One region of the Peribacillus sp. FSL K6-5616 genome, then DNA from elsewhere that is predicted to be linked to it. Evidence: a T-box and tRNA genes for the amino acid it is inferred to sense, from the RefSeq annotation. Region 1 holds a T-box; the other holds one or more tRNA genes.

Evidence for each region. A T-box is a leader RNA that pairs with one kind of tRNA and senses whether it is charged. The one in region 1 lies ahead of glyQ (glycine--tRNA ligase subunit alpha), so its partner is inferred to be a tRNA-Gly.
Region 2: it has a tRNA-Gly gene. The T-box ahead of glyQ (glycine--tRNA ligase subunit alpha) is inferred to sense a tRNA for this amino acid. The anticodon was not compared.

Annotation. Positions count from the first base shown of each region.
Region 1 covers NZ_JBBOYT010000001.1:3,108,342-3,111,762, forward strand. The annotation lists gene glyS (glycine--tRNA ligase subunit beta) at 1-920, opposite strand, end outside; gene glyQ (glycine--tRNA ligase subunit alpha) at 907-1,803, opposite strand; T-box leader at 1,902-2,077, opposite strand; gene recO (DNA repair protein RecO) at 2,136-2,888, opposite strand; gene MHB45_RS14910 (YqzL family protein) at 2,922-3,065, opposite strand; gene era (GTPase Era) at 3,164-3,421, opposite strand, start outside.
Region 2 covers NZ_JBBOYT010000001.1:436,931-440,351, reverse strand. The annotation lists gene MHB45_RS02130 (B3/B4 domain-containing protein) at 1-478, shown strand, start outside; tRNA gene MHB45_RS02125 (tRNA-Gly) at 1,709-1,782, opposite strand; gene MHB45_RS02120 (YbjN domain-containing protein) at 1,974-2,387, opposite strand; gene MHB45_RS02115 (NADP-dependent oxidoreductase) at 2,827-3,421, opposite strand, start outside.

The DNA.
Region 1 (3,421 bases):
CGGTCATCGCCGTTGCGCACGGTTACAAAGTAAGCAAGCAGGTTCCCTTCCTGATCTTTAACTGGGAAATAACGTTGGTGTTCCTTCATTGATGTGATTAGTACCTCAGCAGGAAGCTCAAGGAATTCTTCTTCAAAATGTCCAAATAACACCGTTGGATACTCTACCAAATTATTTACCTCTTCAAGCAGATCTTCATCGACAGGGATGATCCAGCCTTTCTCCTGCTCAAGCTCTTTAATCTGATCCAATATAACTTGCCGGCGTTTATCTGGATCTGCCATTACAAATTGTTCATTCAGCGTATCTTCGTACCGTTGCGGCTGCTCGATGATGGCGCTATTGCCTAAGAAACGATGTCCTTTTGTTTCACGGCCCGTTTCCACATCAGCAATGCTGAATGGCACTATTTCATTGCCAAATAAGGCAATCAGCCATTTAATCGGACGGACGAAGCGGAGCTCCTGATTGGCCCAGCGCATATTTTTGGGGAACGTCATGCCGCTGATGATTTCAGCAAGCTCAGATAAAAGCTGAACGGTCTGCTGTCCTTTTATGAATTTATTCACATGGACATATTCCACACCCTTGAGTTCTTTAAAATAAATGTCCTCTGAAGTCATGCCTTGACCCCTGACGAATCCCAATGCTGCTTTAGACCAGTTGCCTTCGCTGTCCAACGCGATTTTTTTGGCCGGACCTTTTGCCTCTTCTTCGATATCCTTTTGGGATTCTTCCACGTCCTTCACCAATACGGCCAAACGTCTTGGTGTGGAAAAAGCTTCAACCGTCCCGAATTCTATCGCTTTTTCCGTTAGCCATTGCTGCACTTTATCTGACAACTGTTTCATTGATGCTGTCACAAAACGGGCAGGCAGCTCTTCCAATCCAATCTCCAATAACAAATCACGCTTGCTCATTTGTATTCTCCCCTTTCACTTTCAGGATCGGGAAGCCTAATTTTTCCCGCTCTTCATAGAAGGTTTTGGCAACCTTACGCGCTAAGTTACGGCACCGGGCAATATAACCCGTTCTTTCCGTCACCGAGATGGCACCTTTGGCATCCAAAAGGTTAAATGTATGGGAACATTTCAAAACATAATCATATGCAGGATGTACAAGTCCTTCTTCCATTTGTCGATGCGCTTCCTTTTCATACATCGTGAAAAGCTGAAACAGCATATCAAGGTCGGAGGTTTCGAACGTATATTTCGAATGTTCGTATTCCGGCTGACCAAATATATCCCGAACAGTGAATCCATCTGTCCATTCTAGGTCAAATACGTTCTCCTTATCTTGAATGTAAGAGGCGAGACGTTCGATCCCGTATGTAATTTCCACGGAAACCGGCTTACACTCAAGGCCGCCCACTTGTTGGAAATATGTAAATTGCGTGATTTCCATTCCATCAAGCCACACTTCCCAACCAAGACCGGCACACCCTAGTGATGGATTTTCCCAGTTGTCCTCGACAAAGCGAATATCATGCTCAAGCGGATTTATCCCTAAAGCGCGTAATGAATCCAAATACAACTCTTGGATATTGTCAGGCGACGGCTTCATGATCACTTGGAACTGATGATGCTGATACAGTCGATTAGGGTTCTCACCATAACGACCGTCAGCAGGACGGCGGGAAGGCTCTACGTAAGCAACGCTCCAAGGCTCCGGTCCAATGGCTCTCAGGAACGTGTATGGGCTCATTGTTCCTGCCCCTTTCTCGACATCATAAGCATTCATCAATATGCAGCCTTGTTCAGACCAATGCTTTTGTAACGTTAAAATCATATTTTGAATATTCATCGTACACCTCCAGGTTATTTAAACGGCTCTTATTAAGATTAAAGGTCGGAACCCATTACATTTTGGCAAACAAAAAACTCCCGTCCCTATGCGAAATGCATAGGGACGAGAGTATACCCGCGGTTCCACCCTAATTGCCGTTTACAAAACGGCCTCTTTTCAAAGCAACATGCTCCGGAACGCCCTTCCCTGTAAATCCATATCCCGGCTTCCACCGTCCCGGGTTCGCTTTTTATGGAGAATGACAGATACTCTTTTCCATCAACGCAATCTTCTTATTTTGATGATTAGAATTTTATACAAACTAGCATGGAATGTCAATAGGTCAGAACCTAAAACATATCTTTCATCGTATCCATCTGTTTCAGGAACTTTTTTGATTTCAAATGCAGACCGGAATATTCCTCATAATATGCATCGATGATCTTCCGCAGTTCTTTTTTCGTTTCAGGCTTGACGGAAATGTTTCCGAGCCTTGATAAATCGAAATAATAAAAAATCCGAAGCAATTTGACGGCTGCAGGTGAAATTTTATAATGATATGGGTCTTTCCCCAGACAGCGGTGACAGATAAAGCCCGCTTCCCGAAGCGAGAAGGAGAATTCCCCTTCCGTTTCACCACATACTGCACACTGATTCAGCACTGGGTTAATCCCATTGACGGGCAGCATCTTCATTTCAAAAATGAATGTCAAAACCTCCGCGTCATATTCCTCGTTTATGTAATGCAAAGTTTGCGAAAGCAATTCATACAAATATGGATTCGGTTTCTTATCCTCGACGCTTTTATCAAGCAATTCAACAATATATGAAGCATAAGCGGTGGCAAAAAGATCCTCCCTTATGAAACGGAGTGAATCGACCATTTCGCCTTGCTGAAGACTGCCGAGTCCGGTTGATGTGGTTACAAGAAAATACCCGGAGCAAAAAAGCTGTGTGACGGCTGAAAGCCTGCTGTTAGGTTTACTGGCCCCTCTCGCCATGACGCCAATTTTCCCTAGCTCACGGGTATATATAGTAATGATTTTGTTATTTTCTCCATATGCAGTTCGCCTTATGACAATGCCCTCACATTTTTGGAGCATACCAAGACACCACCCATGCTCGCCAAGGCTAACCTATGAAACAGGAAAATCAATTTCTGCTAGCTCATCATTCAATCCCAAGTGTCTTTCCTGTCTTTCGACTTCTATCTCCTTAAACAGCAAATAGGTGTCCACATTACCTGTTTCAGTGAATAATTCCCAGGTAAAATCCAACATATAAAGCCCACCTTTCATTTTTACTAGCAATATGAATATCCGACCATATGATTAGCTTGACCGTTTTCCTAACTTTCATGACGCGTAAATTTTGTTAATTAATACTCGCTTTCATTGAAGCCGTAATCGCGAAGCTGGCTTGCTTTGTTACGCCAATCCTTCTGTACCTTGACCCACAGTTCCAAGAAGACTTTAGAACCCAATAGGTTTTCGATATCTACCCTGGCACGGCTGCCGACTTCTTTAAGCATTTTCCCTTGCTTTCCGATGACAATGCCTTTTTGTGAATCACGTTCGACAACGATCGTCGCCATGACATTGATGGTGTCGCTGTTGTCCATTTTTTTAATGGAATC
Region 2 (3,421 bases), 2.7 Mb from region 1:
GCGGGAAATTTTCAAGGCTACAGGAACGAACCCGTCACGGTATCGTCCCTCCGTGGAAGCCCTATACCGCCGCGTGAAAAAACAGAATTACTTGACACCCATCCATTCCGCCATCGATTTGAATAACTTCTTCTCACTGTTATATGAAGTTCCGATCGGCATTTATGATGCTGAAAAATTAACAGGAGACATCTCGATTAAGATTGGCGAGGGGTCAGATGGGTATGACGGTTTGAACGGCCGCTTGAATTCCATGGAAAATATGATTACCTCAGCCGATCATGCTGGCGCATTCGGAAGTCCTTACGTTGATTCAGAACGCACGAAAGTCACCGAAGAAACGAAAAAGGCTATCCAAATCATTTATTTACAACCCAATACTCCAATCACGGAAGCAGATCAGCTGACGAAATCCCTGATGGACATGTTCCTTGAAATCCATGGTGGTGAAGGGACTTACTCGATTGTAGAAGGATAATTAAAAATTGAACGAAATTAAACCCTTTCCACAATCGGAAGGGGTTTTTTCATTATTGTTCCACTTAATAAAACCAGTCCTCTAGTATCCTTTTATTCAACCGATCGATCCCTACCAAAAAGGCAATAAAGATCACTGGAATTTAAGAGCATAAAGGATCACAAAGTCTTAAACTTGGTTCGGGATGAGTCTAGCCTACGGACTTTCCTTAAATTACATTCCAGTCGATTCCAGAAATCCGCTCCCTTTCCACCGACTGTCTGCCAAGCCTCCTCGACGTAAACGTCTCCGGGGTCTCGGCTAGCCAGTTACTCAGCAGGAGTGTCGCAAATTTCTTCCATCCTTTAAGGGTTACTGTAAAAAAAACTCTAGGATCACCTCGTCTTAAACTTGGTTCGGGTGTGTCCAGCCTACTGTTTTTTCTTAAAATCTCATTCCAGTTGATTCCAGAGACCCCCTCCCTTTCCGCCGACTGTCTGCCAAGCCTCCTTGACGTAAACGTCTCCGGGGACTCGGCTAGCCAGTTATTCGGCTGGAGTGTCGCAAATTTCTTCCATCCTTTAAGGGTTACTGTAAAAAAAACTCTAGGATCACCTCGTCTTAAACTTGGTTCGGGATGAGTCTAGCCTACGGTTTTTATTTAAAAGAACGTTCCAGTTGATTGGAACGTAAGGTACGAGACTCCTGCGGGAAAAGCGTGGCCAAGGGAGACACCGGAGGCGAGAGCCAAGGGCGGACCGCTCGCGGAAAGCGAGTGCCTGTAGTGGAAATCAACGATCAGATTTGCTAACCCTCAAAAACACTTTCCGTTTTACCCAGAAATTATTCCCTTCCCTCCGACTGTCTGCGAAGCCTCATCAAAGTAAACGTCTCCGGGGTCCCGGCTAGCCGATTTACAATGGTTACTTTCTGCCTTTCGATTGATAATCATTGATGCTACATAAGCCTGGCACGCCTTTCTCTTCCCCATTAACAAAAAAGCACAAACTTATTCAAACTGATTCTACTAACGCAGTTAATCATATTGACTAAGTTTGTGCTGCATCGAAATTCCCGGATGAAGGATAATCAAAATTTTTCGGGTATGACATACTGTATTACCGCTTCGATGAAATGCAGGCAATTTGGACAATAAAAAAATCCCACTGTAAACAGTAGAATTCTTGTAATAATATTTAAACGCAAAGCTTCGTTCTCCAGGTAACGAAACCCTACGTTATGAGTATGTATTGGAGCGGGTGAAGGGAATCGAACCCTCATCATCAGCTTGGAAGGCTGAGGTTTTACCACTAAACTACACCCGCATATTCTTGTAGAAGTTTGTCGAATTACCAATCAACAAAATTAATTATATAGTCTAATGTGAAAAAATGCAATAGTTCTTTTAAAAAAAATTAATAATTAGCGTATTGTAAAATTAATATATTCATTCACTCTAGTAAAAATGTTAAAAAGTCCCCTGATTGAAGAGAACTTTTTCATCCTATATGGTGATTTAAGACCAAATGACTTCCATTAACCGCGGATAAACCTGCTGTGCCGTTTCAAGCAGCATGATTAACTTCCTGAACGCCAGATCAGGTACGATATCCCCCTCAATGGAGTATGAATAACGAATGGAAATGGTCCCATTTTCTTCATACAGTTTGGAATACCTGAAATTAGCATTATATTCATTCAATAGTGTATGTACATCCTGTTTCTTTTCAGGATTCTTCAACTCGGCGACATTAAAGCAAAATAAGTCCGCCACATTTTCATCTTGATTGAAAGCAAATACTAAAAGGACCTTCCAGCCATCCTTTAACTTTTGCTCTGCCCTAAAAAAGGTGGTGCCATCTTCATTCAACTCATTCATATAGATTTTCTCACTACTTAAAAAATCACGAAATTTAGCAACGTTTGACATGGTTCATCACCTTTCTCTTTGTAATTACATTTTATAATGAAAACTGGCATTTTTACAGACTTTTCTATAAACCTACCAATTTCATCCTATTAATAAGGCCGAATAATACTCATTTAAAGAAAGGGAGTCAAATTTGAACTCCCATAATAGGATCAATTAGATTGATTAGCCAGTTGCTGCTCCGCAAAACTGAAGCGCTCCTTGCAGGTCCAAAATTTCCTAGCGGATTTTTGAGTATCCTTCAAAGGGTATATATGTCCAAGCACAAAGCAATATCCTTCATATGGATCAAAAGATACCACTAAGGGTAAGAAGGATCAAATTTTAACTTGAAAGGAAAACGGCCTTTTCCCGATTGAATACGAAAAAAGGCCGCTTTTGTTATAAGCTGCTTAAAAATCACAACGAAGGACCTTCCTCAGCTTTATTTCCATAAAACTTATAGTTGAGCGAATTCGGGTTCCGCAACTTTTACAAGCTGTTTTCCGAGGTTCGTTCCTTTAAACAAACCTAAAAATGCATCCGGTGTGTTTTCGAACCCTTCAATAATCGTTTCTTCATACTTCAGCTTTCCTTCTTGAAGCCACTTACCTAATTCCGTAGCACCCTCCTGGAATCTAGCGGCATAATTTCCAACTGTGAAACCTTTCATTAGTGCACTGGTTTTGATCATTGCCGATTGCAGACGCGGTCCTAGATCTTTTCCTTCCGCGTTATATGAGGAAATCGCCCCGCATAATGGAATTCGGGCATTCGCATTCAAAAGTGTAAAAACAGCATCGGACACCTCGCCGCCCACATTATCGAAATAAACATCGACTCCATCAGGAACAGCATTGGCTAAATCTGTTGCAAAACTATCACTTTTATAATTTACGGCTCCATCAAATCCTAGCTCTTTCGTTAAATACTCAAGTTTTTCATCTGAACCAGCGATGCCAACAACCTTCGCACCTTTAATCTTAGCAATTTGTCCGACTACTGAACCGACTGCTCCAGCCGCTCCTGAAACGACTACCGTTTCACCTTCTTGA